3 regions of the Neobacillus sp. B4I6 genome follow, and region 3 is predicted to be linked to each of the others. Evidence: a T-box and tRNA genes for the amino acid it is inferred to sense, from the RefSeq annotation. Region 3 holds a T-box; the other regions hold tRNA genes.

Region 1 (10,293 bases), 300 kb from region 3:
GAAGAAACGCTTGAGAAAAGACTTGAGCTGCTGTTCCTTGCGAGCGAGTTCATGATCCATTCGAGAACAAATATTGGGACAGTCCATTTGTTAGATATTCTTAGTCGTAAGGAAATTTGGATGTTTAATGAAATTATGAGTGAAGAAGAGTTGCTCCCATACTCAGTCGATTTGGGTGTGCTTCTTGAATATTTAATTGATAAACATTTGATAGAAGTAGTTAATATTGAAACGAAGGGCCAAGGGGTTTTTCATAGAGGTTATCGACTCAATAAAAAATTATCTTAAAAAAACAATAAAACCTATTGACCTTTTCGTTGTTACTTGGTATATTAATAACCGTCGCTGAGAAACAAACTAAATGATGTTTTCGTAAGTGACGGTTTAAAAAAAGTTATTGACACTTTCAAATGCTTTGTGTTATATTAATAAAGTCGCTTACGAGCGAATGAGAAATTGATCTTTGAAAACTAAACAAACAAAATCGTGCAAACAAACAAAATTTTTTAGTTTCAATTAAGAAACTAAGCCAACGTAACAAATGAGCTAATCAACTTTCTTGGAGAGTTTGATCCTGGCTCAGGACGAACGCTGGCGGCGTGCCTAATACATGCAAGTCGAGCGAATCAATAGGAGCTTGCTCCTGTTGGTTAGCGGCGGACGGGTGAGTAACACGTGGGCAACCTGCCTGTAAGACTGGGATAACACCGGGAAACCGGTGCTAATACCGGATAATCCTTTTCCTCTCATGAGGAAAAGCTGAAAGTCGGTTTCGGCTGACACTTACAGATGGGCCCGCGGCGCATTAGCTAGTTGGTGAGGTAACGGCTCACCAAGGCAACGATGCGTAGCCGACCTGAGAGGGTGATCGGCCACACTGGGACTGAGACACGGCCCAGACTCCTACGGGAGGCAGCAGTAGGGAATCTTCCACAATGGACGAAAGTCTGATGGAGCAACGCCGCGTGAGCGATGAAGGCCTTCGGGTCGTAAAGCTCTGTTGTTAGGGAAGAACAAGTACCGGAGTAACTGCCGGTACCTTGACGGTACCTAACCAGAAAGCCACGGCTAACTACGTGCCAGCAGCCGCGGTAATACGTAGGTGGCAAGCGTTGTCCGGAATTATTGGGCGTAAAGCGCGCGCAGGCGGTCCTTTAAGTCTGATGTGAAAGCCCACGGCTCAACCGTGGAGGGTCATTGGAAACTGGGGGACTTGAGTGCAGAAGAGGAAAGCGGAATTCCACGTGTAGCGGTGAAATGCGTAGAGATGTGGAGGAACACCAGTGGCGAAGGCGGCTTTCTGGTCTGTAACTGACGCTGAGGCGCGAAAGCGTGGGGAGCAAACAGGATTAGATACCCTGGTAGTCCACGCCGTAAACGATGAGTGCTAAGTGTTAGGGGGTTTCCGCCCCTTAGTGCTGCAGCTAACGCATTAAGCACTCCGCCTGGGGAGTACGGCCGCAAGGCTGAAACTCAAAGGAATTGACGGGGGCCCGCACAAGCGGTGGAGCATGTGGTTTAATTCGAAGCAACGCGAAGAACCTTACCAGGTCTTGACATCCTCTGACACTCCTAGAGATAGGATTTTCCCCTTCGGGGGACAGAGTGACAGGTGGTGCATGGTTGTCGTCAGCTCGTGTCGTGAGATGTTGGGTTAAGTCCCGCAACGAGCGCAACCCTTGATCTTAGTTGCCAGCATTCAGTTGGGCACTCTAAGGTGACTGCCGGTGACAAACCGGAGGAAGGTGGGGATGACGTCAAATCATCATGCCCCTTATGACCTGGGCTACACACGTGCTACAATGGATGGTACAAAGGGCTGCAAGACCGCGAGGTTTAGCCAATCCCATAAAACCATTCTCAGTTCGGATTGCAGGCTGCAACTCGCCTGCATGAAGCCGGAATCGCTAGTAATCGCGGATCAGCATGCCGCGGTGAATACGTTCCCGGGCCTTGTACACACCGCCCGTCACACCACGAGAGTTTGTAACACCCGAAGTCGGTGGGGTAACCGCAAGGAGCCAGCCGCCTAAGGTGGGACAGATGATTGGGGTGAAGTCGTAACAAGGTAGCCGTATCGGAAGGTGCGGCTGGATCACCTCCTTTCTAAGGATAAAGCTGGACCTGTGAGCCAGACAAAACAGTTTGTGACACGATCTTTGTTTGTTTAGTTTTGAGAGTACAATTCTCTCAAAGCTTTTTTTAATCGTTCTTTGAAAACTAGATAATCGTAATGAAGAAGTCAATGTAAGAACCGAGTCAATGCCAATTTCTTATTTAAGTAAGAAGAAACAAACCTTTTAGGTTAAGTTAGAAAGGGCGCACGGTGAATGCCTTGGCACTAGGAGCCGATGAAGGACGGGACTAACACCGATATGCTTCGGGGAGCTGTAAGTAAGCTTTGATCCGGAGATTTCCGAATGGGGGAACCCACTGTTCGTAATGGAACAGTATCTTTACCTGAATACATAGGGTAATGAAGGCATACCCGGGGAACTGAAACATCTAAGTACCCGGAGGAAGAGAAAGCAAACGCGATTCCCTGAGTAGCGGCGAGCGAAACGGGACATAGCCCAAACCAAGAGGCTTGCCTCTTGGGGTTGTAGGACACTCAACATGGAGTTACAAAGGAACGGGGTAGATGAAGCGATCTGGAAAGGTCCGTCATAGAAGGTAAAAACCCTGTAGTCGAAACTTCGTTCCCTCCTGAGTGGATCCTGAGTACGGCCGGACACGAGAAATCCGGTCGGAAGCAGGGAGGACCATCTCCCAAGGCTAAATACTCCCTAGTGACCGATAGTGAACCAGTACCGTGAGGGAAAGGTGAAAAGCACCCCGGAAGGGGAGTGAAATAGTTCCTGAAACCGTGTGCCTACAAGTAGTTAGAGCCCGTTAATGGGTGATAGCGTGCCTTTTGTAGAATGAACCGGCGAGTTACGATCCCATGCAAGGTTAAGTTGAAAAGACGGAGCCGCAGCGAAAGCGAGTCTGAATAGGGCGTATGAGTATGTGGTCGTAGACCCGAAACCAGGTGATCTACCCATGTCCAGGGTGAAGTCCAGGTAACACTGGATGGAGGCCCGAACCCACGCACGTTGAAAAGTGCGGGGATGAGGTGTGGGTAGCGGAGAAATTCCAATCGAACTTGGAGATAGCTGGTTCTCTCCGAAATAGCTTTAGGGCTAGCCTCACGTAGTAAGAGTCTTGGAGGTAGAGCACTGTTTGGACTAGGGGCCCTCATCGGGTTACCGAATTCAGACAAACTCCGAATGCCAAAGACTTATCCGTGGGAGTCAGACTGCGAGTGATAAGATCCGTAGTCAAAAGGGAAACAGCCCAGACCACCAGCTAAGGTCCCAAAGTATACGTTAAGTGGAAAAGGATGTGGAGTTGTTTAGACAACCAGGATGTTGGCTTAGAAGCAGCCACCATTTAAAGAGTGCGTAATAGCTCACTGGTCGAATGACTCTGCGCCGAAAATGTACCGGGGCTAAACGTATCACCGAAGCTGTGGATTGACATCTCTGATGTCAGTGGTAGGAGAGCGTTCTAAGGGTGTTGAAGCTAGACCGTAAGGACTGGTGGAGCGCTTAGAAGTGAGAATGCCGGTATGAGTAGCGAAAGATGAGTGAGAATCTCATCCACCGAATGCCTAAGGTTTCCTGAGGAAGGCTCGTCCGCTCAGGGTTAGTCGGGACCTAAGCCGAGGCCGAAAGGCGTAGGCGATGGACAACAGGTTGATATTCCTGTACCACCTCTTTATCGTTTGAGCAATGGGGGGACGCAGGAGGATAGGGTAAGCGCGCTGTTGGATATGCGCGTCTAAGCAGTTAGGCTGAGAAGTAGGCAAATCCGCTTCTCGCGAAGGCTGAGCTGTGATAGCGAGGGAAATTTAGTACCGAAGTTCCTGATTCCACACTGCCAAGAAAAGCCTCTAGCGAGATAAAAGGTGCCCGTACCGCAAACCGACACAGGTAGGCGAGGAGAGAATCCTAAGGTGAGCGAGAGAACTCTCGTTAAGGAACTCGGCAAAATGACCCCGTAACTTCGGGAGAAGGGGTGCTTTTTGAGGTGAATAGCCTCGAAGAGTCGCAGTGAATAGGCCCAGGCGACTGTTTAGCAAAAACACAGGTCTCTGCGAAGCCGCAAGGCGAAGTATAGGGGCTGACGCCTGCCCGGTGCTGGAAGGTTAAGAGGAGGGGTTAGCGCAAGCGAAGCTCTGAATCGAAGCCCCAGTAAACGGCGGCCGTAACTATAACGGTCCTAAGGTAGCGAAATTCCTTGTCGGGTAAGTTCCGACCCGCACGAAAGGCGTAACGATCTGGGCACTGTCTCAACGAGAGACTCGGTGAAATTATAGTACCTGTGAAGATGCAGGTTACCCGCGACAGGACGGAAAGACCCCGTGGAGCTTTACTGTAGCCTGATATTGAATTTTGGTACAGCTTGTACAGGATAGGTAGGAGCCTGAGAAGCCGGAGCGCTAGCTTCGGTGGAGGCGTCGGTGGGATACTACCCTGGCTGTATTGAAATTCTAACCCGCACCCCTGATCGGGGTGGGAGACAGTGTCAGGTGGGCAGTTTGACTGGGGCGGTCGCCTCCTAAAGAGTAACGGAGGCGCCCAAAGGTTCCCTCAGAATGGTTGGAAATCATTCGCAGAGTGTAAAGGCACAAGGGAGCTTGACTGCGAGACCTACAAGTCGAGCAGGGACGAAAGTCGGGCTTAGTGATCCGGTGGTTCCGCATGGAAGGGCCATCGCTCAACGGATAAAAGCTACCCCGGGGATAACAGGCTTATCTCCCCCAAGAGTCCACATCGACGGGGAGGTTTGGCACCTCGATGTCGGCTCATCGCATCCTGGGGCTGTAGTCGGTCCCAAGGGTTGGGCTGTTCGCCCATTAAAGCGGTACGCGAGCTGGGTTCAGAACGTCGTGAGACAGTTCGGTCCCTATCCGTCGTGGGCGCAGGAAATTTGAGAGGAGCTGTCCTTAGTACGAGAGGACCGGGATGGACGCACCGCTGGTGTACCAGTTGTTCTGCCAAGGGCATCGCTGGGTAGCTATGTGCGGACGGGATAAGTGCTGAAAGCATCTAAGCATGAAGCCCCCCTCAAGATGAGATTTCCCATAGCGCAAGCTAGTAAGAACCCTGAAAGATGATCAGGTTGATAGGTCAGAGGTGGAAGCGTGGTAACATGTGGAGCTGACTGATACTAATCGTTCGAGGACTTAACCAATTTATAAGGCATACTCGTTTTACAAACTTCTTCTGCATTATCTAGTTTTGAGGGAATGAAAAAAAAATAATTTTCCTCTTGAAAAATATGAAAAAGACATTATAATAAAATAGTGTCGAATAAATGGTCTGGCAATTATGGCGAGAAGGTCACACCCGTTCCCATACCGAACACGGAAGTTAAGCTTCTCAGCGCCGATGGTAGTTGGGACATGCGTCCCTGTGAGAGTAGGACGTTGCCAGGCTGTAATACTATTATTCCGCAGTAGCTCAGTGGTAGAGCTATCGGCTGTTAACCGATCGGTCGTAGGTTCGAGTCCTACCTGCGGAGCCATTATGGAGAGCTGTCCGAGTGGCCGAAGGAGCACGATTGGAAATCGTGTAGGCGGGTAACCCTGTCTCAAGGGTTCAAATCCCTTGCTCTCCGCCATAATTTTTTTAAAAGATATGGCCCCTTGGTCAAGCGGTTAAGACACCTCCCTTTCACGGAGGTAACACGGGTTCGAGTCCCGTAGGGGTCACCATTGATTTGTGGAGGATTAGCTCAGCTGGGAGAGCATCTGCCTTACAAGCAGAGGGTCGGCGGTTCGAGCCCGTCATCCTCCACCATATTTTCAAATTAGATTATTATTATTATTGTCGCGGGGTGGAGCAGTCCGGTAGCTCGTCGGGCTCATAACCCGAAGGTCGCAGGTTCAAATCCTGTCCCCGCAATTGGTCTGGTAGTTCAGTTGGTTAGAATGCCTGCCTGTCACGCAGGAGGTCGCGGGTTCGAGTCCCGTCCAGACCGCCATTTTCATTTGGCAAACTATTATGGCTCAGTAGCTCAGTCGGTAGAGCAAAGGACTGAAAATCCTTGTGTCGGCGGTTCGATTCCGTCCTGAGCCACCATTTATATTAAAAAACTTGCCGGGGTAGCTCAATTGGTAGAGCAAAACCGAATATGCTTCCTAAATTATCTTCAGCATACTGACCGAGTTGCTGCTTGTATAAGCTTCCTGAGGTCAGGATGACGATAACTAGGACAGCGTGGATAAATCAAATAATATACCAAACTTTACGCCGGGGTAGCTCAATTGGTAGAGCAACTGACTTGTAATCAGTAGGTTGGGGGTTCAAGTCCTCTCGCCGGCACCAGAAGTTACACAGTGAATATAATATGTGGAGGGGTAGCGAAGTGGCTAAACGCGGCGGACTGTAAATCCGCTCCCTCCGGGTTCGGCGGTTCGAATCCGTCCCCCTCCACCATTTATAGGGGTATAGTTTAAAGGTAGAACGAAGGTCTCCAAAACCTTTGGTGTGGGTTCAATTCCTACTACCCCTGCCAATTATATTGTGGCGATTGTGGCGAAGTGGTTAACGCACCTGATTGTGGTTCAGGCATTCGTGGGTTCGATTCCCATCAGTCGCCCCATAATATGATTATTAAATAATTAGAATAACATTGGGCTATAGCCAAGCGGTAAGGCATCGCACTTTGACTGCGACATGCGTTGGTTCAAATCCAGCTAGCCCAGCCAATTTGCGGAAGTAGTTCAGTGGTAGAACATCACCTTGCCAAGGTGGGGGTCGCGGGTTCGAATCCCGTCTTCCGCTCCAATGTATATGGCGGCATAGCCAAGTGGTAAGGCAGAGGTCTGCAAAACCTTTACCACCGGTTCGAATCCGGTTGCCGCCTCCATAAAACATTTGCTAGGTATGGATTAAAACAGGTAATTAGATTTTGCCGGGGTGGCGGAACTGGCAGACGCACAGGACTTAAAATCCTGCGGTAGGTGACTACCGTACCGGTTCGATTCCGGTCCTCGGCATTGCTTTATCAAAACAATTTTATACGCGCCGGTGTGGCGGAATTGGCAGACGCGCACGACTCAAAATCGTGTTCCGTGAGGAGTATCGGTTCGACCCCGATCACCGGTATCAATTTGTTTTAATAAGAAAGTTGCTCATAAAAATATGAGCAACTTTTTTTTGACTAAATTTTATTTTGTTCTTTTCTAAAAGATTGTTGCTCATAAAATTCGCCCATTGAATACTAAATCGTTAAATCAATCAAAAAATTCCAGATAATGAAGTGTAATTTTACACAAAATATCAATTTTAATGAGCATCTCCTTTATAATTACATCATTATTGACGAAAACAGACTAATGGTATAATCCATAATCTCCATAATCTTTTATGAAGACTGTCAAACTAAAATTCTTGTTTCTTTCCCAAAATAATGCACCACTCTTAAATAAATTCGACAAAATTTGCGTTTTTCCCTTGACGATACTAAAAATAGTGTGTAATATAGAAAAGGTCAGTTGATGATTCAAAAATTTGTCACTTATTAATGCGGGTGTAGTTTACTGGTAAAACCTCAGCCTTCCAAGCTGATGTAGTGGGTTCGATTCCCATCACCCGCTCCATACATATTAACTAACGCAGTGTATCGTTACATAAGAGAACGATGCATTGCGTTTTTTTCTATACAAAGAAAAAGATGCCCTATGGACACCTAAGGATTTGGAAGGAAGCATCTCCTCCATGTAATTTTGTAAACATATTCATTAAAGATTCTGTTAGTTTCATCGCGTTTTCAACGTCGGTTGAAGGCCTCAAATAAATAATTTGCAGGGCATTTTTAGTAGCAAAAGTTACTGGTGTTCTATCAGAATCGACGAATGGGCTTCCAAATGGACCCAGTTCATCACAAGATACAATTAGACGATTTAAAGAATTTATTCGCCCATTCAATCCGGTATATTCCTCACCCACCGTTCCCAACCGAATGCTCACCCGTCCCTTTATGAGATTCAGGTCATATATTCCGATTGGTACTTGATATTGTAAAGAGAAAAAATTATTTATATCAATCGCACTCTGAACGGAAGTAAGGTAATTTTGTTTTTGTACTCTCCTGTATAACGCCTCTACTGAGGGTCGATACCTGTTCGGGTCTTTACCGATTTTTTTAAAAATAGTACGCCATTCCTGAATGCCAGAGAGTTCAGTAACATTTTTATTTTCTAAATCAAAATAAATAGATTCTTGGAAAAGCTGGAGTCTTCCTTTTATCATTTGCTGCGATTCCCCGACCATAATATCTTTATATTCAATTATCCCCAGCTTAAAGTTAGGTATTTGCTCAAATAATTCCTGTGAGAGTTGAATTTCCAACCATTCCACCTCCAAAATTCATTGAAAATAGTTTATCATAAATAGATGCGCATCTAATAATATAACGAGCCAATTATTAAAATAAATGACTTCTAGGGAAGGAGGGGATCAAATGGATGTCCTAAACTTAAAGGAAGAACTCATCGCCTATAGTAAAGAAATTGGAATCGATAAAATTGGTTTCACAACCGCAGACACGTTCACTAAATTGAAAAACCGATTAATAAGGCAACAGGAACTCAAATACCAATCAGGATTTGAAGAACCAGATATAGAGAAGAGAGTGACCCCTTCATTATTACTAGAGGAACCTCGTTCGATCATTTCCATTGCCATTGCTTACCCTTCCAAAATGAATTACCGTGTTGAGAGTAAAAAGGGTGAGAGAAGAGGGATTTTCAGCAGGGCCTCTTGGGGTCTCGACTATCATCATGTTCTCAAGGACCGGCTGCACAAACTTGAGGAGTTTATCTCTGCAAAAATGCCAGAAGCTAGGTTAAAATCGATGGTTGACACTGGAGAACTCTCAGACCGCGCTGTGGCCGAGCGTGCTGGAATTGGTTGGAGCGGAAAAAATTGTTCCATTATTACACCGGAGTTCGGATCATATGTTTATCTTGGGGAAATGATTACCAGTATCCCTTTTGAACCAGATACACCAATTGAAAATCAATGCGGGTCATGCACAAAGTGTTTGGATGCTTGTCCAACAGGGGCACTTATACAAGGTGGACAAATTAATGCACAGCGCTGTATTTCTTATTTAACACAAACAAAAACATTTATCCCAGATGAGTTTAGAGACAAAATTGGTAACCGCGTCTATGGCTGTGATTCTTGCCAAACAGCATGTCCGGTTAACAAAGGGAAGAATTTTCATTTCCATGAGGAACTTGAAGCAGATTCTGATATTGCCAAACCGTTACTAAAGCCAATCTTAAAATTAAGTAATCGGGAATTTAAAGCTAAATTTGGTTACGTTGCTGGTTCATGGCGAGGGAAAAAGCCGATTCAACGGAATGCGATTATCGCGCTTGCCCATTTTAAGGATATAACAGCAATTCCCGAATTAGTGGATGTATTAGAAAATGAGGGAAGCCCAGTATCAAGAGGAACAGCTGCCTGGGCCCTTGGGAAAATTGGCGGTGAAACTGCTTTTGCTGCCTTAAAAAAAGCTCAAGAGCTTGAAACCGATCTGGAAGTACAAAATGAAATAGAAAAAGGTTTAAGTTATTATAGGTAAAAATGAGTGAACTCAAGGGTTTGCTCATTTTTTTTGATTGAAATCCTGTCTTCTCTCATATGTATGAGAGAAAGGGGTGAGAAATATGCTTCATTTGATACAAGATTTATTTGATAAAAGAGTAAATCAATTTGTCTCCGATAAAAGAACACATAAAGTATTTTTTCCAAAGGCTGAAATAAAACAAAGTGCATTGTCAAAAAGGTCTGCAGAAATTGTCAAAGTAAAAGCAGCCGGCAGAATCATAGAAAGAAATGAAGAGGATGAATTTCAAACAGTAAAATATCATGCTCATTATCAATATTTAATTAAACAAAAAGGTATTCTTTACATGGAGGAAGAAGTCGAAGAAAGATTAGCTAAGTTTTATAAAGAGGCTTTAGTGATGGATGAGGAAATCAACCCTTATGATTATCAAGAGCCTTATCAAGTACCAATTACACAGAGCTTTGAGGATAGTGATGAACGATTAAGCTTTCAATACAACCGCTTAAAAGCTGTACAATATGCGGAACGCTGGTGGAATAGCTACAATCCTGCCTACAAAAAATTTGAGAATGATTGCACCAACTTTATTTCACAATGCCTCCATACGGGCGAAGCGCCGATGAGAGGCTATCCAAATCGGAGCACAGGGTGGTGGCTCCA
Region 2 (10,293 bases), 2.5 Mb from region 3:
GAAATTTCCGGTTTTGAAATTTTTGAATGGCACCGCTTTGAAAAAACCTTTCATTACGAACCTTGGTGTAATCGCATGAATTTACCTGAAGATGAAAAAGATAAATTAACTCAATTCATCCTTAGTGCATCCCCGAAAGTAAAAGAGAAATTTAAAATTACCATAAGGGATAATCAAATTATCTCCTTCGTCGGGGAAGCCGTCATATTAAGGGCAATTAAAAGGTGAAAAAACCCTTTGCATTCAAAGAGGATTTCTCTTTTTGCAAAGGGTTTTCGAATTAAACATCGTTAAGTGCGGTTCCAATCACATCAAATTCAGGCAATTTCTCATCCAAAACCGATTGATTTTGCTCTTGTTCCACAGGAGTAATCAATCCACTTTCATCGTCTTTTTTCATACTCAATTTATAGTCATCTCCTTTATTATAAGAACGGAATACTAAAGTATATTTTTTCCTATTAATTCTTATCTAAACCTATTTAATAATCTTTTCTGGCTTTCCCATTACAAAGTGCTATATAATTTATGGCTATGTTAAAGCTCATTGTTGATTTTGGCACATGTTGATTGGAGTGAAGCGCCTGAAGCGGAAATCAACAGCCAAGTTTAACACAGCCAATTTATAAAAAATCGAAAAGAAATGGTTGACGAATTAGTGATGGGGTAGTATGATATTCATTGTCGCTGCTACGGAATAACTAGTTTAAGAGATGTAAGAAATTATTTCGAATGAAGTTGACATTAAAAAAGTGTTATGCTAGAATAATAAGAGTCGCTAATCGCTTGATTGGTTGACAAACAAGAATAATAGATTTGTTCTTTGAAAACTAAACAAACAAAATCGTGCAAACAAACAAAAACTTTTAGTTTCAATTAAGAAACTAAGCCAACGTAACAAAATGAGCTAATCAACTTTCTTGGAGAGTTTGATCCTGGCTCAGGACGAACGCTGGCGGCGTGCCTAATACATGCAAGTCGAGCGGATCAATTGGAGCTTGCTCCTGTTGGTTAGCGGCGGACGGGTGAGTAACACGTGGGCAACCTGCCTGTAAGACTGGGATAACACCGGGAAACCGGTGCTAATACCGGATAATCCTTTTCCTCTCATGAGGAAAAGCTGAAAGTCGGTTTCGGCTGACACTTACAGATGGGCCCGCGGCGCATTAGCTAGTTGGTGAGGTAACGGCTCACCAAGGCGACGATGCGTAGCCGACCTGAGAGGGTGATCGGCCACACTGGGACTGAGACACGGCCCAGACTCCTACGGGAGGCAGCAGTAGGGAATCTTCCACAATGGACGAAAGTCTGATGGAGCAACGCCGCGTGAGCGATGAAGGCCTTCGGGTCGTAAAGCTCTGTTGTTAGGGAAGAACAAGTACCGGAGTAACTGCCGGTACCTTGACGGTACCTAACCAGAAAGCCACGGCTAACTACGTGCCAGCAGCCGCGGTAATACGTAGGTGGCAAGCGTTGTCCGGAATTATTGGGCGTAAAGCGCGCGCAGGCGGTCCTTTAAGTCTGATGTGAAAGCCCACGGCTCAACCGTGGAGGGTCATTGGAAACTGGGGGACTTGAGTGCAGAAGAGGAAAGCGGAATTCCACGTGTAGCGGTGAAATGCGTAGAGATGTGGAGGAACACCAGTGGCGAAGGCGGCTTTCTGGTCTGTAACTGACGCTGAGGCGCGAAAGCGTGGGGAGCAAACAGGATTAGATACCCTGGTAGTCCACGCCGTAAACGATGAGTGCTAAGTGTTAGGGGGTTTCCGCCCCTTAGTGCTGCAGCTAACGCATTAAGCACTCCGCCTGGGGAGTACGGCCGCAAGGCTGAAACTCAAAGGAATTGACGGGGGCCCGCACAAGCGGTGGAGCATGTGGTTTAATTCGAAGCAACGCGAAGAACCTTACCAGGTCTTGACATCCTCTGACACTCCTAGAGATAGGATTTTCCCCTTCGGGGGACAGAGTGACAGGTGGTGCATGGTTGTCGTCAGCTCGTGTCGTGAGATGTTGGGTTAAGTCCCGCAACGAGCGCAACCCTTGATCTTAGTTGCCAGCATTCAGTTGGGCACTCTAAGGTGACTGCCGGTGACAAACCGGAGGAAGGTGGGGATGACGTCAAATCATCATGCCCCTTATGACCTGGGCTACACACGTGCTACAATGGATGGTACAAAGGGCTGCAAGACCGCGAGGTTTAGCCAATCCCATAAAACCATTCTCAGTTCGGATTGCAGGCTGCAACTCGCCTGCATGAAGCCGGAATCGCTAGTAATCGCGGATCAGCATGCCGCGGTGAATACGTTCCCGGGCCTTGTACACACCGCCCGTCACACCACGAGAGTTTGTAACACCCGAAGTCGGTGGGGTAACCGCAAGGAGCCAGCCGCCTAAGGTGGGACAGATGATTGGGGTGAAGTCGTAACAAGGTAGCCGTATCGGAAGGTGCGGCTGGATCACCTCCTTTCTAAGGATAAAGCTGGACCTGTGAGCCAGACAAACAGTTTGTGACACGATCTTTGTTTGTTTAGTTTTGAGAGTACAATTCTCTCAAAGCTTTTTTTAATCGTTCTTTGAAAACTAGATAATCGTAATGAAGAAGTCAATGTAAGAACCGAGTCAATGCCAATTTCTTATTTAATAAGAAGAAACAAACCTTTTAGGTTAAGTTAGAAAGGGCGCACGGTGAATGCCTTGGCACTAGGAGCCGATGAAGGACGGGACTAACACCGATATGCTTCGGGGAGCTGTAAGTAAGCTTTGATCCGGAGATTTCCGAATGGGGGAACCCACTGTTCGTAATGGAACAGTATCTTTACCTGAATACATAGGGTATGGAAGGCATACCCGGGGAACTGAAACATCTAAGTACCCGGAGGAAGAGAAAGCAAACGCGATTCCCTGAGTAGCGGCGAGCGAAACGGGACATAGCCCAAACCAAGAGGCTTGCCTCTTGGGGTTGTAGGACACTCAACATGGAGTTACAAAGGAACGGGGTAGATGAAGCGATCTGGAAAGATCCGTCATAGAAGGTAAAAACCCTGTAGTCGAAACTTCGTTCCCTCCTGAGTGGATCCTGAGTACGGCCGGACACGAGAAATCCGGTCGGAAGCAGGGAGGACCATCTCCCAAGGCTAAATACTCCCTAGTGACCGATAGTGAACCAGTACCGTGAGGGAAAGGTGAAAAGCACCCCGGAAGGGGAGTGAAATAGTTCCTGAAACCGTGTGCCTACAAGTAGTTAGAGCCCGTTAATGGGTGATAGCGTGCCTTTTGTAGAATGAACCGGCGAGTTACGATCCCATGCAAGGTTAAGTTGAAGAGACGGAGCCGCAGCGAAAGCGAGTCTGAATAGGGCGTATGAGTATGTGGTCGTAGACCCGAAACCAGGTGATCTACCCATGTCCAGGGTGAAGTCCAGGTAACACTGGATGGAGGCCCGAACCCACGCACGTTGAAAAGTGCGGGGATGAGGTGTGGGTAGCGGAGAAATTCCAATCGAACTTGGAGATAGCTGGTTCTCTCCGAAATAGCTTTAGGGCTAGCCTCACGTAGTAAGAGTCTTGGAGGTAGAGCACTGTTTGGACTAGGGGCCCTCATCGGGTTACCGAATTCAGACAAACTCCGAATGCCAAAGACTTATCCGTGGGAGTCAGACTGCGAGTGATAAGATCCGTAGTCAAAAGGGAAACAGCCCAGACCACCAGCTAAGGTCCCAAAGTATACGTTAAGTGGAAAAGGATGTGGAGTTGTTTAGACAACCAGGATGTTGGCTTAGAAGCAGCCACCATTTAAAGAGTGCGTAATAGCTCACTGGTCGAATGACTCTGCGCCGAAAATGTACCGGGGCTAAACGTATCACCGAAGCTGTGGATTGACATCTTAGATGTCAGTGGTAGGAGAGCGTTCTAAGGGCGTCGAAGCTAGACCGTAAGGACTGGTGGAGCGCTTAGAAGTGAGAATGCCGGTATGAGTAGCGAAAGATGAGTGAGAATCTCATCCACCGAATGCCTAAGGTTTCCTGAGGAAGGCTCGTCCGCTCAGGGTTAGTCGGGACCTAAGCCGAGGCCGAAAGGCGTAGGCGATGGACAACAGGTTGATATTCCTGTACCACCTCTTTATCGTTTGAGCAATGGGGGGACGCAGGAGGATAGGGTAAGCGCGCTGTTGGATATGCGCGTCTAAGCAGTTAGGCTGAGAAGTAGGCAAATCCGCTTCTCGCATAAGGCTGAGCTGTGATAGCGAGGGAAATTTAGTACCGAAGTTCCTGATTCCACACTGCCAAGAAAAGCCTCTAGCGAGATAAAAGGTGCCCGTACCGCAAACCGACACAGGTAGGCGAGGAGAGAATCCTAAGGTGAGCGAGAGAACTCTCGTTAAGGAACTCGGCAAAATGACCCCGTAACTTCGGGAGAAGGGGTGCTTTTTGAGGTGAATAGCCTCGAAGAGCCGCAGTGAATAGGCCCAGGCGACTGTTTAGCAAAAACACAGGTCTCTGCGAAGCCGCAAGGCGAAGTATAGGGGCTGACGCCTGCCCGGTGCTGGAAGGTTAAGAGGAGGGGTTAGCTCACGCGAAGCTCTGAATCGAAGCCCCAGTAAACGGCGGCCGTAACTATAACGGTCCTAAGGTAGCGAAATTCCTTGTCGGGTAAGTTCCGACCCGCACGAAAGGCGTAACGATCTGGGCACTGTCTCAACGAGAGACTCGGTGAAATTATAGTACCTGTGAAGATGCAGGTTACCCGCGACAGGACGGAAAGACCCCGTGGAGCTTTACTGTAGCCTGATATTGAATTTTGGTACAGCTTGTACAGGATAGGTAGGAGCCTGAGATACGTGAGCGCTAGCTTGCGTGGAGGCGTCGGTGGGATACTACCCTGGCTGTATTGAAATTCTAACCCGCACCCCTGATCGGGGTGGGAGACAGTGTCAGGTGGGCAGTTTGACTGGGGCGGTCGCCTCCTAAAGAGTAACGGAGGCGCCCAAAGGTTCCCTCAGAATGGTTGGAAATCATTCGCAGAGTGTAAAGGCACAAGGGAGCTTGACTGCGAGACCTACAAGTCGAGCAGGGACGAAAGTCGGGCTTAGTGATCCGGTGGTTCCGCATGGAAGGGCCATCGCTCAACGGATAAAAGCTACCCCGGGGATAACAGGCTTATCTCCCCCAAGAGTCCACATCGACGGGGAGGTTTGGCACCTCGATGTCGGCTCATCGCATCCTGGGGCTGTAGTCGGTCCCAAGGGTTGGGCTGTTCGCCCATTAAAGCGGTACGCGAGCTGGGTTCAGAACGTCGTGAGACAGTTCGGTCCCTATCCGTCGTGGGCGCAGGAAATTTGAGAGGAGCTGTCCTTAGTACGAGAGGACCGGGATGGACGCACCGCTGGTGTACCAGTTGTTCTGCCAAGGGCATCGCTGGGTAGCTATGTGCGGACGGGATAAGTGCTGAAAGCATCTAAGCATGAAGCCCCCCTCAAGATGAGATTTCCCATAGCGCAAGCTAGTAAGAACCCTGAAAGATGATCAGGTTGATAGGTCAGAGGTGGAAGCGTGGTAACATGTGGAGCTGACTGATACTAATCGTTCGAGGACTTAACCAATTTATAAGGCACACTCAGTTTTACAAACTTCTTCTGCATTATCTAGTTTTGAGGGAATGATACCTCAAAAAACAAGTCTGGCAGCAATGGCGAGAAGGTCACACCCGTTCCCATACCGAACACGGAAGTTAAGCTTCTCAGCGCCGATGGTAGTTGGGACACGCGTCCCTGTGAGAGTAGGACGTTGCCAGGCGGTATTATATGGAGGATTAGCTCAGCTGGGAGAGCATCTGCCTTACAAGCAGAGGGTCGGCGGTTCGAGCCCGTCATCCTCCACCATTTTTCTTTTACTATGCGGGTGTGGCGGAATTGGCAGACGCACCAGACTTAGGATCTGGCGCCGCAAGGCGTGGGGGTTCGACTCCCTTCACCCGCACCAAAGTTTTTTGCGTTAGAAAAAAACATCCATATAAGCGGAAGTAGTTCAGTGGTAGAACATCACCTTGCCAAGGTGGGGGTCGCGGGTTCGAATCCCGTCTTCCGCTCCAAACAGTGCCGGGGTGGCGGAACTGGCAGACGCACAGGACTTAAAATCCTGCGGTAGGTGACTACCGTACCGGTTCGATTCCGGTCCTCGGCACCATGTTTTATCGAAGGTAATTTAAAACATCAAATATAGCGCCCAGTGCGTCATATTATCGGGAAGTAGCTCAGCTTGGTAGAGCACTTGGTTTGGGACCAAGGGGTCGCAGGTTCGAATCCTGTCTTCCCGACCATTCTTTATTGCAGAATATTTTGGGGTCTTAGCTCAGCTGGGAGAGCGCCTGCTTTGCACGCAGGAGGTCAGGGGTTCGATCCCCCTAGACTCCACCTTAATAATATAATTTTTTTGGCGGTGTAGCTCAGCTGGCTAGAGCGCTCGGTTCATACCCGAAAGGTCGGGGGTTCGACTCCCTTCGCCGCTACCAAAATACTATTATATGATTTTCTTTTTCCATGGAGGAATACCCAAGTTTGGCTGAAGGGATCGGTCTTGAAAACCGACAGGCGGGTAACACCGCGCGGGGGTTCGAATCCCTCTTCCTCCTCCAGTTTTATTATTTTTTATATGTGGAGGGGTAGCGAAGTGGCTAAACGCGGCGGACTGTAAATCCGCTCCCTCCGGGTTCGGCGGTTCGAATCCGTCCCCCTCCACCATGTTTAGGGGCATAGTTTAAAGGTAGAACTAAGGTCTCCAAAACCTTCAGTGTGGGTTCAATTCCTACTGCCCCTGTCAAAAAGGCAAAAAAAATTCCAAGTATATGCTTGGAATTTTTTTTGCCTTTTTTTATTTTGCCTCTTTCGTCGCATGCGGCGGGATTAACTTGTTTGGGCTCCTTATTAAAAAAATAGTTTAATATTTTGTAAAAAAATAAAACTTATTGTTTCGGTTTATAACATAATGTAATATACTATATACAAATAAGTATAACACATTTATAATGAATCTATTGAATATAACATATTTAATGTAGATAAGGGGGGGGTAATTATTAAATTATCTAAACGTCAGGATGAAATCCTCCAGATTGTTAAACAAAACGGGCCCATTACAGGAAAAGACATCGCAGAGAAGCTTTCATTAACAAGAGCTGCACTAAGACCCGATCTTGCCATTTTAACGATGTCAGGTAACTTAGATGCAAGGCCGCGAGTAGGTTATTTTTTTAATGAAAGCTTTGAAGCAAAGCAACAGGCTAAAAGGTTTATCCACCAAAAGGTAACGGATTATAAAGCCCATCCAATTGTCGTTGAGAAATCAACCTCCGTGTATGATGCGATCGTGCAGCTCTTTTTAGAGGATGTGGGCACACTTTATGCGGTTGATACAAAAGGACATCTAGCAGGGGTTGTTTCCCGTAAGGATTTGCTCAGAGCATCACTAGGAAATCAAAATCTAAATGAATTGCCTGTCAGTGTCATCATGACTAGAATGCCAAATATTATTACAATAAATCCTGAAGAGACCTTGCTCGAAGCAGCCAAAAAGATGATCCATAATCGCATTGACTCTTTACCAGTTGTTAAGGAAATAGAGGAGCAAAGAAGTACATATTTGCTGGTAGGAAGAATCACCAAAACCACTATAACGCGGGCATATTTAGAAATCATGGAAAACAATTCAAACTAAGGAGAGTGGCTGCCATTTTGGTACAGAAAGAAGTTGTCTATGTTGTATCTGACTCAGTAGGTGAAACAGCTGAGTTTGTAGTAAAGGCAGTGGCAACACAATTTAATGGCGGGCAGGTAGAAATTCGCCGTAATTCCTATGTGGATGATTTTGAAGATATTGAAGATATCATTTTACTAGCAAAAAAGGGACGGACGATTATTGCCTATACGATCGTTATTCCATCATTAAAAGAGTATTTAGATCGACGTGCAAAAGAAGAGAGCATTTTTGCTGTAGATTTACTAAGTCCATTGATGAATGCGTTTGAAATAAGCTTCAATAAACAGCCGCACCATCGACCTGGATTGATGAGAAAATTGGACGAAGAATACTTCCGGAAAATTGAAGCAATTGAATTTGCAGTTAAGTATGATGATGGGCGTGACCCAAGAGGGATCAAAAAGGCGGATATTGTTCTAGTCGGTATCTCACGTACATCTAAGACCCCTTTGTCTATGTACTTAGCACATAAACGATTTAAAGTGGCCAATGTTCCTTTGGTTCCAGAGGTGCCACCGCCAGATGAATTATTCGAAATACCCCGTAAGAATTGTATTGGATTAATAATATCACCAGATAAATTAAACGAAATTCGCAAGGAACGTCTAAAGGCTTTAGGGTTAGCCTCACAGGCTAACTATGCAAGCTTTGGGCGAATTCTTGAGGAACTTGATCATGCTGAAAAAGTAATGAAGCGATTAGGCTGTCCTGTTATTGATGTATCAAATAAAGCTGTTGAAGAAACAGCTGGCTTAATTTTAGACGTGTTAAAAAAAGAGAGGAGCTACTAATAATGGAAAAATTCGTTTATTTATTTCATGAAGGAAATGGCAATATGAAGGGGTTACTTGGGGGAAAAGGGGCAAACCTAGCGGAAATGACGCGTATTGGTCTTCCGGTTCCGTATGGTTTTACAATCACTACACAGGCTTGCAATGCATTCTATGAAGCTAGCAAAACCATTCCAACCTTTGTTGAAGTCCAGACTTTAGAGGCTCTAACCCGTCTTGAAGAAAAAATGGGCAAAAAGCTTGGCGACCCAAAAAATCCTTTGCTCGTTTCCGTACGTTCTGGTTCTGTTTTCTCCATGCCTGGCATGATGGATACCATCTTGAATCTTGGAATGAATGATGAAACCGTTATCGGTGTAGCAGAATTAACCAATAATCCACGGTTTGCTTATGATTCCTACCGTCGTTTCATACAAATGTTTAGTAATGTTGTACTAGATATCGATACCTACTACTTTGAACAATTATTAGAAGAAATACGCGAGGAAAAAGGCTATTCCTCTGACCCAGAAATGAGTGCTGATGACTGGAAAGAAGTGATTATTGGCTATAAAGGTATAGTCAAAAAGCATAAACGAAAGGATTTCCCGCAAGATCCAAAAGAGCAGCTATTCCTTGCGATTCATGCAGTCTTTAACTCTTGGAATAATCAGCGTGCGATAGTCTACCGTCGCCTTAACAAAATTGCTGACCATTTAGGAACAGCTGTAAATATTCAAAGTATGGTGTTTGGCAACATGGGGAATGATTCAGGCACAGGCGTAGCATTCACAAGAAATCCATCGACTGGTGAGCATGTCCTTTACGGTGAATACTTAATCAATGCCCAAGGGGAAGATGTAGTGGCAGGGATTCGTACTCCACAGCCAATCGCTACTTTAAAAGATGAAATGCCAGGAGTATATAAGCAATTCACTGATACTTGCAAGCGCTTGGAACAGCATTACGAAGAAATGCAAGATATCGAATTTACGGTTGAAGGTGGTAAGCTATTTATCCTGCAAACCCGTAATGGAAAAAGAACAGCGCAGGCAGCGATTCGAATCGCCGTGGAAATGGTCGAAGAAGGAATCATTGATAAAAAGACGGCCTTGCTACGTGTTGACCCGGAACAATTAGATCAACTGCTGCATCGCAGGATTGACGACAAATTTGAGAAGAGAGTTTTAGCTAAAGGCTTGCCAGCATCACCAGGTGCAGCGACAGGTCAAGTCGTTTTTGATGCCGATGAAGCAGAGCAATTAAATAATGATGGAAAAAAAGTAATTCTTGTTCGTCCTGAAACCACTCCAGATGATATCCATGGTATCGTTGCATCGCAAGCAATACTGACAAGCCGAGGCGGCATGACAAGCCACGCTGCAGTTGTCGCGCGTGGTATGGGGAAAGCGTGTATTTGCGGATGTGAAGCATTAAAGATAGATCTGAAAGCTAAACAATTTACAATTGGTGAGACAGTTATTAATTATGGAGATATCATAACGATTGATGGCTCTACGGGTGAAATTATGCTTGGGGAGATTCCAATGATTGACCCAGAACTTTCGGATGAGTTTCAAATGTTGCTTGCATGGGCAGACCAAGAGCGTAAATTAGGGGTCCGTGCCAATGCAGATAACCCAGAAGATGCAAAAAAGGCATTTGAATTTGGTGCAGGCGGAATTGGCTTATGCCGTACTGAACATATGTTTATGGATTTAAAACGGATTCCAATCGTGCAAAAAATGATTCTTGCTGAAACTTATAATGAGA
Region 3 (10,293 bases):
CTTCCTTGAATCCCATGCAAATGGTTGGAGATATAATTGCAGAACCCATTTATAATTTTTCAAAAAAAGATAAAGCTGAGTTAAGACGGGAAGTCATGGATTTGTTAGATAAAGTAGGCTTGCCGCCCGATGCCTATTACAAGTATGCCCACGAATTTTCTGGGGGACAACGCCAAAGAATTGGAATAGCAAGAGCTCTAGCATTAAAACCCAAATTAATTATCGCCGATGAACCGGTTTCAGCACTAGACGTGTCCGTCCAATCACAGGTATTAAACCTGTTAAAGGACTTACAGGAAGAATTTGATCTTACTTTTCTTTTCATTGCGCATGACTTAAGTGTTGTTAAACACATGAGTGACCGAATAGGTGTTATGTACCTAGGGAATATGGTTGAGGTTTCGGATAAAGACAACCTATACGCTAAACCTCTCCATCCATATACACAGGCATTAATTTCAGCTATTCCAACTCCAGATCCCAGGGTGAAAAGGGAGCGGGTCATTTTAAAAGGTGATGTGCCAAGCCCTATCAATCCTCCATCTGGATGCACATTCCATCCCCGCTGCCCAATGGCAATGGAGGAATGTTCTAAAAGTAAGCCAGTATTAAAGGAGGTGAAGCCCTCTCATCGAGTAGCTTGCCACCTTTACTAGAAAAGTGAAAGTGCCTAGGGGCTGGAGCTAGTCTGTTGCAAAAGGATAAATATAAAACAATTAGGGGGGAAACAAATGGAGAAGAGAAGTATGCTTATGTTAGCAGCATTAATGCTGGTTCTGTCCGCATTTTTAGCAGCTTGCAGCGGCGGTGAAAAAGCGGGTACAAAGAAAAATGAAAATGAAGGTAAAAGCGGCGAAACAGCCGGAAAACCACAGGATGGCGGCACACTAGTCTATGCATTGGATTCAGCACCTGAAGGTAAATTCAACTACTCTTTTTATGGTACACAAACTGATGCATATGTAATTGATTTCTTTGATGAAAACTTAATTGATTATGATGAGAACCTAAAGGCACAACCACATATCGCCTCATGGAAAACAGCAGACAATAAAGTGTTTGACTTCGAAATCAAACAAGGGGTTAAATGGCACAACGGGGACGAATTATCAGTTAAGGACTGGGAATTCGCTTTGAAAGTTGTTGCTGACAAGGATTATGAAGGTCCGCGCTTTGATAACGTAAGAAACATTATGGGTGCACAAGATTATCATGATGGTAAAGCAAAGGAAATCGCTGGTATTAAAGTAGTCGACGATTACCACATTCAAATTACATTCGATAAGGCCCGTGTAAACAACTTGGATAATCTTTGGACATACCCTATGAACCGTACAGCATTTAAAGGAATTGCTGTAAAAGATATGATGGGGTCTGAACAGGTTCGTACAAAGCCAGTTGGTTTAGGACCATTTAAAGTTTCTAAAATTATCCCCGGTGAATCAGTTGAAATGGAGCGCTTTGATGATTACTTCGGAGGCAAACCGCATATCGAAAAAGTCGTTGTTAAAGTGATCGACCCATCTCTTTCTGTAGGAGAACTTAAAAACGGAACGCTTGATATGACTTCTTTCCATCCTAGTATTATTGATCAAGTTAAAGCGCTGGATAATGTAAACGCAGTAACTTATCCTGGGGTAAGCTATTACTATGTTGGTTTCAGATTAGGTACTTGGGATGGCGAGAAAAATGTTATGAACGAACCAAAATACCAAGAGAAAAAGCTTCGTGAAGCAATGTATTATGCAATCAATCGTGAGGAATGGGTTAAGGCGTTCTTCTTTGGTGTAGGTAAACCTGTGAACCGTCCAATCCCGACAAACCATTGGATTGCAGCACCTAATGAAGATTTAGAGCAATACAAATATGATCCGGAAAAAGCTAAATCACTATTAGATGAAGCAGGCTACAAAGACGTTGATGGCGATGGATTCCGTGAAGATCCAAACGGTAAGAAATTCGTTGTAAACTTCAGCCACTATGCAACGGATAACCCAACTTTTGAATCTCGTGCCAAAGCAATGACTCAATATTGGGAAGCTGTTGGATTGAAAACTAAATTAACGATGACTGACGTAAATCTTTACTATGAAATGCTTGAAAAAGCGGACAAATCAATGGAAGTATTCTTCGGAGGCTGGTCAACTGGTGCAGATCCAGATCCAACGCCACTTTGGGGCTCAAAAGCACTTTGGAACTATCCACGCTGGGTAAATGCGGACAGTGATAAATTGTTGGATCAAGCACTTGATATCAGTGTTGTTGGAACAGATAACGAAAAACGTAAGGATCTTTATGTAAAATGGCAAAAACTATTCATGCAAGATCTTCCCGCATTACCAATTGCTGAACTAGAAGAAACAATGGCTGTTAGCAAGCGAGTTCAGGAAGTTAAATTTGACGTATCTGGTATGAACCGTCCAAATGAATGGTGGATAAAACAATAGTACAGTTTTCTAAAAAGTTAATACAATTTGTTTTAAGGGCTTACTAATACTGACAACTCAATTTTGAACTTCAAATGGGAGAAGGCTTTGCTTCTCCCATTTGAACAAATTAGGCGAGATATACAGCTTGTGGTTACCAAAGCTTATAGACAAGGAGAATGCACATGTTGAAATATGCATTTCGTAGAATATTGGGAATGATTCCAATGTTACTCCTTACTTCCATAGTAGTGTTTTCCTTGGCAAAATTAATGCCGGGGGATTCTCTTAGTGGAGAGATTGATCCAAGAAATACAAATCCAGAATACATCGCAGAAATACGTGAGAAATTGGGATACAATGATCCGATGCCTCAGCAGTATTTCCGTTGGATTAGTGGTTTCGTGGAGGGGGATTTTGGGAAATCAACACGATTCAAAATTGCTGTATCTGAGGTTATTGGAGAACGTCTCCCTAACACCATACTATTAGGCATTTCAGCTATCTTAATAACATACGTCCTTGCATTTTTTATGGGTTCATATGCAGGTCGAAAGCCGTATACCCTAATGGATAACCTAATAGGAGGATTAAACTACATAGGCTTGGCAATTCCATCCTTTATTGCAGGGGTATTCGCCATCTTTTTCTTTTCATTTAAGTTAGGCTGGTTTCCATCTAATGGCTCAGTAGACATTGGTGTTACAGATGGAACCTTAGAATGGTGGCTAAGCCGTTTTCACCATGTTTTTTTACCAGCTATCGTACTTGGATTATTAAGTACAGCAAGTTATACACAATTTTTACGTAACGATATTATTGAAAATAGTCGAAAAGATTATGTTCGTACTGCTCGTGCAAAAGGGACTCCGGAAAGTAAGATATACAATGTTCATATTTTAAGAAACTCAATTATCCCACTTATAACCTTTTTAGGCTTTGATATTGTTGCCATTATTAGTGGTGCTATTATCACCGAGACGATTTTTACATATCCAGGTCTTGGACAATTATTCCTGCAGTCTGTCGGGACAAGAGATTATCCAGTATTAATGACATTGACCATGTTTTTCTCTTTCTTAACACTTATCGGCAATTTAGTAGCGGATGTATTATATGGTGTTGTAGATCCGAGAATTAGGCTAGATTAGGGGGAGAAAAAATGAAAGTCGTAACACAATACGAAAAAAATGTTATCGTTACACCCCCGAAAAAAAGTTTATCTCCTTTTGCCATTGCTCGGAAGAAATTTGTAAAAAATAAATTAGCAATGGTCAGCCTTACCTTTTTATTAATTGTTACTATTGTTTCGATACTAGCTCCTTTTATTACCACTGCAGATATTACGAGAATTAATATTGGCCAAATGTCGTTAGAACCATCGGGTGATCATTGGCTTGGAACGGATAAAGCCGGGCGGGATGTTTTTACGAGATTACTCTATGGGGGCCGAATATCGTTATTAGTTGGAATGAGTTGTACATTATTTGTCATTTTACTTGGAACATTGATCGGCTCTATTTCAGGTTATTTTGGTGGAACAGTAGATAGTATATTAATGAGATTTACTGATTTTATCTTAAACTTTCCATTTCTAGTATTTGTAATAGTCCTTAATGCCATTCTTTTTGGAAAAGTAAATGGGTTATGGGTATTAATCGGCACCATTAGCTTGTTAAGCTGGGGGGGAATCGCCCGGATTGTCCGTAGTAAAATCCTCGCTGAAAAAGAAAATGAATATATTACGGCAGCTATTTCAATTGGTTGTTCACCAGCCAAAGTAATTATGAAACATCTATTACCAAACATTTTATCTACTATTATCGTGCAAGCGACGATTACATTTGCGACAATGATTGTCGCTGAAACAGGATTAAGTTTTCTTGGCTTTGGTGTCCCTCAGGAAATTCCAAGTTGGGGAAATATGTTGAATTCGGCAAACGAGCCGGATGTTCTCCAATTTAAGCTTTGGATATGGGTACCGCCGGCATTAATTATAACGATTACTATTTTATCGATAAACTTTATCGGAGAAGGACTAAAGGATGCTTTCAATCCAAAATCAAAAAGATAAAATCTGCCATTAACGTGGTGGATTTTTTTGTTATTCTCTTCATTCTGGAATAACCAATATCATATACCCATATACATTAAGATATATAATAGGACAAGTGCTAAAAAATTAGGTCAAACATTGAAATTGGAGCAAAATATATATAAAGGAATAATTTAACTAAGGTCTGCCCATACTGATTTACAAACAGTTTCTTGAAGTGAGGGGTTGTAAAATGTTGTATCTTCATGATGTATGGGTAAATTGGTTTGAAGGGGAAGAAAACGGTTATAATGTATGTCACTTTCATGAATGGCGTAAGGATGACGGGGTGGAACTGTTAGATCAGGTACCACTGATAAAAGTTGAGCCTGTTTTGTTTAAGTACATTGAAAACGATTTGTCGGAATTACCTCAACAACTTCTAGATGATATTTATCAGAAAGCCTATTTAAGAAAAAACCATGAAAGAGTTCAACTTGACTATTGCTTCGTGGTAACGGATGGAATTGGGATCTTAGCAATTGATACCATAGGCTATAATATCCCGATTCGAAAAAGTCGGTTAATTCCTAGACAAGAGCAATTGGTGTACGAAATGATTGCTCAACACGAGGCTACTAAATATCATTTTTATGAGCAGGAAAAAATGAAGGACTATCATATTCTCTCACCTGAACCAGAACTAATGAGAGGTTTAACAAGAAAAGAGCGTCAATTAAAACAACTGTTATTTATGGCTTTAGATCAATTGCTCTCATCTAGTAATGAAGCAGAAGTTAGATATTGGTATACCGAATGGTGCCCGGAGCATTATTCAACCATTCAAGAATTAAATTTTGAAGCTGCATGGGAACAATTGTTTGAGGAAACAAAGTATGGGTGGTCTAAGCGACATGAGACATTTTGTGAAAATTTAATAAAAGGACAGCCGTTTTTTGAAAAGCTTTGGGAAATGGAGCACGGTCCGAAAGTAAATTAAAAGCCTGACCCAAAAGATATGTATTCCATATCTTTTGTGGGTCAGGCTTTTTGTTGTTATCTTTTTTTTCTACCAAGTCCCATTGCATTTTCCATTTTTTTAAGGGTTTTAGCTGCCACTAGATTTGCCTTTTCTGCACCTTCATCTAGAATCCGGTCGAGTTCTGATGATTCGAGTAAATCATAGTATTTTTCTTGGATAGGCTGAAAGAAATTTACGACGACATCTGCTAAATCGCCTTTAAAATCACCATATCCTTTCCCTTCATACATTCCTTCAATTTCTGTTATTGATTTACCACCTAGGATAGAATAAATCGATAATAAGTTAGATATACCAGGTTTGTTTAATTTATCGAATTTAACAATTCCTTCTGAATCGGTGACAGCACTCTTAATTTTCTTCTCAATCTGTTTCGGGTCATCTAATGGTGTAATAATTGCCTTTTTATTTGGATCTGATTTGCTCATTTTTTTTGTTGGTTCTTGCAATGACATAATTCTAGCACCAATTTTAGGAATACTAATCTCAGGGATAGTTAATATGTCCCTGTATTTTTTATTAAATCTTTCAGCTAAATCCCGTGTTAATTCTAAATGTTGCTTTTGATCTTCACCTACAGGTACAAGATTCGTGTTATATAAGAGGATATCTGCAGCCATGAGTGGCGGGTAAGTTAAAAGACTTGCCTGCACAGCCTCTTTACCAGTAGATTTATCCTTAAATTGTGTCATTCTTTCAAGTTCACCAATATAGGCAACACATTGCATAATCCATCCCGCCTGTGCGTGAGCAGGGACCTCTGATTGGATAAATAAAGTAGCTTTTTCTGGATCAATTCCAACTGCTAGATACAATGCCGCTAAACTTCGAATATTTTTGCGAAGTGTTATTGGATCCTGTGGAACCGTAACGGCATGCTGGTCAACGATACAAAAGAAACAATTGTATTCGTTTTGCATTTCAACAAACTGTTTTAATGCCCCGATATAGTTACCAAGTGTTATTGTTCCACTCGGCTGAATACCAGAAAAAATCGTTTTCATGATTAATTTCCTCCTAAAAATATATAAAAAAAACCATTCATCCCCATAAAACTAATAGGGACGAATGGTTCCGCGGTACCACCCTAAATTACTCAATAAAGAGTCACTCAATTCCACAATCATCCACAATGACGATCAGGAGTCCTTTTAACGCAAGGAAAACGTCAAATCCTACTTTTATATGTTCAGACAGAGGCTCCAAAGTCCATTCCGTATTTATTCGTGTTTGTTTACACCAGCCACAAACTCTCTGAAACGAAGGAAAATACGTACTACTCTTTATCATAGCCTGTTAAGCAAATATACAATTGTTCTTATTATAAATGAACTGTATATTTAATTTCAAGTCCGTAAAAAATAATATAGGCAACAGGAGATTAACATCAGTAGACCGTTAGCTAATCCATGAAATAGAAGGGGTGATGGATTGAATGTAATGAGCTCTGATAATGCAGGAATATCTTCCAACCTTCTATTGTTTTGCCCTCTTGAAAAAGCCAAATTAAATGATTTACCAATGGCATCGTAAAAGCCAGAATTTATCGTATAAAGTAGTAAGAAAGTAAGAAGGAGCAGAGAAGAAACATAAAACGATATATCGATATAATTTAATAAAGAAAATCCTTTTTTTGAAAGTGAAGAAATTATTAGTATAAGCAACTGTGTTAGTGCCAATATTAAAAGTCTTTTCCTTAATCTGTAATTCACAGTATAACCTCCAAAACATAGATTTAATAAGGGTAGACACTTAATATTATACAAAAAAATTATTATAAGTGTAAATTATAACACAGGAATTTGTAACGAATACGTAACGAATGTTTCAATCCTGTAAATAAAATTCTAAAAAATAATGTACAATTAATTTAAAATATGTATAATAGAGAATGTAGTAATTTTTCAGAATAATAGAAAAGGGAGGTCTACTAGTGAAGAAATCAAAACTTTCACTACTTTTAGTACTATCACTAGTTCTAAGCATGTTTCTAGCAGCATGTTCAGGCGGAGACAAGAATGAAGGCAAGGAAAAGAATGAAGGCAAAACTGGTGCTGAAGAAACTGCTTTAGCAGATGAGCAAGTTCTAAATGTTCTTGAGTCTGCAGAAATTCCTTCTATGGACAGTGTAATGTCTCAAGACACATTAAGTTTTACAACACTTAATGCAACAAACGAAGGTCTATATCGCTTAGATCCAGACCAAAAAGTTATCCCTGGCGTTGCTGAGGGTGCACCAACTTACAATGATGACAAAACTGTTATTACAATTAAATTAAAACAAGATACAAAATGGTCTAATGGTGACCCTGTTACTGCACATGACTTTGTGTTTGCATGGCAACGTGCAATTGATCCGAAAGTTGCTGCTCCATACGGTGCATACTTTATGGAAGGCAAAATCAAAAATGCATCTGAAATTGTTGCTGGTAAAGCGAAAATAGAAGATTTAGGTATTAAAGCATTAGATGATTATACTGTGGAAATCACTTTAGTGAGAGCGCTTCCATACATCGAATCTTACTTAACATTCCCATTGTTCTACCCACAAAACAAAAAGTTTGTTGAAGCAGAAGGCGCTAACTATGCGAAAGATGCTACTCACCTACTTTACAATGGTCCATTTAAAATGACTAAGTGGGATGGCCCAACTGGTACTGAGTGGGTATTAGAAAAGAATGCTGATTATGTAAATGCAAAAGACGTTACTTTAGAAAAAATTAACTTTAACGTTTCTAAAGATCCACAAGCATCTGCAAACGCATATACTGCTGGTGAAGCTGATATCACACCTAAGCTTGCACAAGCTGCAATCCTTTCTCAATTTGAAGGACAAAAAGATTTACTTCGCTACCAAGAGCCATCTATTTGGTGGTTAAAAATGAACGAAAAGAACAAAGCGTTGAAGAATGTTAATATCCGTAAAGCAATTGCTTTATCTGTTGACAAAAAAGCTTTAACAGAAGATGTATTAGCAAACGGATCTATCCCTGCTGATTTCCTAGTACCAAAAGGTTTCTCATTCTTAGACGGTAAAGATTTCCGTGATACTGCAGGAACTTACCTAAGTGCTAATAAAGAAGAAGCTAAAAAGCTTTGGGAACAAGGTCTTAAAGAAACTGGACTTAAAGAAGTTAAATTTACTTATGTAGGTCAAGATACTGAAACTTCAAAAGTAACTGACGCATTCATTAAAGATCAGTTAGAGAAAAACTTACCAGGATTAAAAATTACAATCGAAGCAGTTCCTTTCAAAATTCGTATCGCTCGTGAAGATGCTATGGATTATGATTTATTAATGGGTGGTTGGGGACCTGACTACGCTGACCCAATGACTTACATGGATCTATGGGTTACTAACGGCGGACAAAACCACATGGACTACAGCAATCCTGAATTTGATAAGTTAATTAAATCAGCTAGTGAAGAACTTGTAGCTAAGCCACAAGATCGTTGGAAAGCTCTTCAAGATGCAGAAAAAATCTTGTTAGAAGATGATGCGGCAATCGCACCACTTTACCAACGTTCAGTTAACCTTCTAATCAATCCTAAGGTTCAAGGTTTTGCTCACCATGCATTTGGTCCTGACTATAGTTACCAGTGGATTAAAATCACAAAATAGTAACTATAACTAATCAAATAAAAAGAGAGTATATTTACCAATATACTCTCTTTTTACCTGTATGAGAATTGTCGTAAGATGTCGAAAATTCAATTAATTAGGAGGTGTAGGTATGGTCAAATATATACTAAAACGTGTTGGCTATATGATTATTACACTTTTTGTCGTAACATCGCTTACCTTTTTCCTCATGAAGCTAATTCCAGGTAGTCCCTTTAATAACTTCGAAAAGCTATCTGAAGTTCAGCGTACTATTTTGCTAGATAAATATGGCTTGAATGACCCCCTGCCTGTTCAATATTTTAACTATATGGTGAGCTTGGTAAAAGGGGATTTAGGAGTTTCCTTCCAATTTGATAATACCCCTGTGACAGAACTTATTGCTAATCGACTTGGACCTTCTGCACAATTAGGTTTTCAAGCAATGGTTGTAGGTTCAATTTTAGGTATCTTATTAGGTGTGGTTGCAGCTCTAAAGCAAAACACTTGGATAGATTACGGTTCAACATTTATCGCAGTAGTTGGTAAATCTGTACCATCATTTATTTTTGCTGGATTAATGCAATATTTTATTTCGGTTAAATTAGGCTGGCTTCCGGTAATGTTATGGAAAGGACCTGAATATACGATCCTTCCTACTATTGCACTTGCGATGTTCCCAATCTCAATTGCAGCGCGTTTTATGCGTACTGAAATGGTTGAGGTTTTAGGAACTGATTATATTACTTTGGCGAGAGCTAAAGGTGCGAGCCGCTGGCAGATTAGCTTTAAGCATGCTTTGAGAAATGCCTTAATTCCTGTTGTAACTGTCTTAGGACCATTAGCGGTTAGCTTAATGACTGGGTCACTTGTTATTGAGCAAATTTTTGGAATCCCAGGAATTGGTGAGCAGTTCGTTAAATCGATTAATATGAATGATTATCCCGTTATTATGGGAACTAACATATTATTTGCTGTATTATTTATCGTAGTTATCTTAATTGTTGATATTCTTTATGGAATCATCGACCCACGTATTCGTGTATCGGGGGGGAAAACAAAATGAGCAACAAAGACATAACAATTTCAAAGGATATGTTTGCTCCTGTCCATATTGATCCATCAAAAAGTGAAAAAATTGCTAAACCAAGTTTAAATTTCTGGCAGGATTCATGGCTAAGAGTCCGGA

What was found. A T-box is a leader RNA that pairs with one kind of tRNA and senses whether it is charged. The one in region 3 lies ahead of trpS (tryptophan--tRNA ligase), so its partner is inferred to be a tRNA-Trp.
Region 1: it has a tRNA-Trp gene. The T-box ahead of trpS (tryptophan--tRNA ligase) is inferred to sense a tRNA for this amino acid. The anticodon was not compared.
Region 2: it has a tRNA-Trp gene. The T-box ahead of trpS (tryptophan--tRNA ligase) is inferred to sense a tRNA for this amino acid. The anticodon was not compared.

What each region holds. Positions count from the first base shown of each region.
Region 1 covers NZ_JBNPWB010000002.1:3,840,582-3,850,874, reverse strand. The annotation lists gene QF028_RS21230 (nucleotidyltransferase-like protein) at 1-288, shown strand, start outside; rRNA gene QF028_RS21225 (16S ribosomal RNA) at 557-2,106, shown strand; rRNA gene QF028_RS21220 (23S ribosomal RNA) at 2,304-5,238, shown strand; rRNA gene rrf (5S ribosomal RNA) at 5,366-5,482, shown strand; tRNA gene QF028_RS21210 (tRNA-Asn) at 5,497-5,571, shown strand; tRNA gene QF028_RS21205 (tRNA-Ser) at 5,576-5,667, shown strand; tRNA gene QF028_RS21200 (tRNA-Glu) at 5,687-5,761, shown strand; tRNA gene QF028_RS21195 (tRNA-Val) at 5,771-5,846, shown strand; tRNA gene QF028_RS21190 (tRNA-Met) at 5,878-5,951, shown strand; tRNA gene QF028_RS21185 (tRNA-Asp) at 5,954-6,030, shown strand; tRNA gene QF028_RS21180 (tRNA-Phe) at 6,053-6,128, shown strand; tRNA gene QF028_RS21175 (tRNA-Thr) at 6,299-6,374, shown strand; tRNA gene QF028_RS21170 (tRNA-Tyr) at 6,401-6,485, shown strand; tRNA gene QF028_RS21165 (tRNA-Trp) at 6,491-6,564, shown strand; tRNA gene QF028_RS21160 (tRNA-His) at 6,576-6,651, shown strand; tRNA gene QF028_RS21155 (tRNA-Gln) at 6,683-6,757, shown strand; tRNA gene QF028_RS21150 (tRNA-Gly) at 6,762-6,836, shown strand; tRNA gene QF028_RS21145 (tRNA-Cys) at 6,845-6,918, shown strand; tRNA gene QF028_RS21140 (tRNA-Leu) at 6,963-7,048, shown strand; tRNA gene QF028_RS21135 (tRNA-Leu) at 7,076-7,157, shown strand; tRNA gene QF028_RS21130 (tRNA-Gly) at 7,578-7,651, shown strand; gene QF028_RS21125 (B3/B4 domain-containing protein) at 7,731-8,402, opposite strand; gene queG (tRNA epoxyqueuosine(34) reductase QueG) at 8,515-9,645, shown strand; gene QF028_RS21115 (amidase domain-containing protein) at 9,731-10,293, shown strand, end outside.
Region 2 covers NZ_JBNPWB010000002.1:1,042,653-1,052,945, forward strand. The annotation lists gene QF028_RS07190 (class I SAM-dependent methyltransferase) at 1-228, shown strand, start outside; gene QF028_RS07195 (hypothetical protein) at 281-406, opposite strand; rRNA gene QF028_RS07200 (16S ribosomal RNA) at 918-2,467, shown strand; rRNA gene QF028_RS07205 (23S ribosomal RNA) at 2,663-5,598, shown strand; rRNA gene rrf (5S ribosomal RNA) at 5,675-5,791, shown strand; tRNA gene QF028_RS07215 (tRNA-Val) at 5,802-5,877, shown strand; tRNA gene QF028_RS07220 (tRNA-Leu) at 5,893-5,977, shown strand; tRNA gene QF028_RS07225 (tRNA-Gly) at 6,012-6,086, shown strand; tRNA gene QF028_RS07230 (tRNA-Leu) at 6,093-6,181, shown strand; tRNA gene QF028_RS07235 (tRNA-Pro) at 6,238-6,314, shown strand; tRNA gene QF028_RS07240 (tRNA-Ala) at 6,336-6,408, shown strand; tRNA gene QF028_RS07245 (tRNA-Met) at 6,430-6,506, shown strand; tRNA gene QF028_RS07250 (tRNA-Ser) at 6,537-6,629, shown strand; tRNA gene QF028_RS07255 (tRNA-Tyr) at 6,651-6,735, shown strand; tRNA gene QF028_RS07260 (tRNA-Trp) at 6,741-6,811, shown strand; gene QF028_RS07265 (helix-turn-helix transcriptional regulator) at 7,067-7,708, shown strand; gene QF028_RS07270 (pyruvate, water dikinase regulatory protein) at 7,726-8,541, shown strand; gene ppdK (pyruvate, phosphate dikinase) at 8,544-10,293, shown strand, end outside.
Region 3 covers NZ_JBNPWB010000002.1:3,538,452-3,548,744, reverse strand. The annotation lists gene QF028_RS19665 (ABC transporter ATP-binding protein) at 1-656, shown strand, start outside; gene opp4A (oligopeptide ABC transporter substrate-binding protein) at 732-2,447, shown strand; gene opp4B (oligopeptide ABC transporter permease) at 2,612-3,577, shown strand; gene opp4C (oligopeptide ABC transporter permease) at 3,589-4,500, shown strand; gene QF028_RS19645 (YjbA family protein) at 4,715-5,461, shown strand; gene trpS (tryptophan--tRNA ligase) at 5,518-6,510, opposite strand; T-box leader at 6,561-6,802, opposite strand; gene QF028_RS19635 (DUF3899 domain-containing protein) at 6,850-7,215, opposite strand; gene QF028_RS19630 (peptide ABC transporter substrate-binding protein) at 7,437-9,125, shown strand; gene opp3b (oligopeptide ABC transporter permease) at 9,238-10,170, shown strand; gene opp3C (oligopeptide ABC transporter permease) at 10,167-10,293, shown strand, end outside.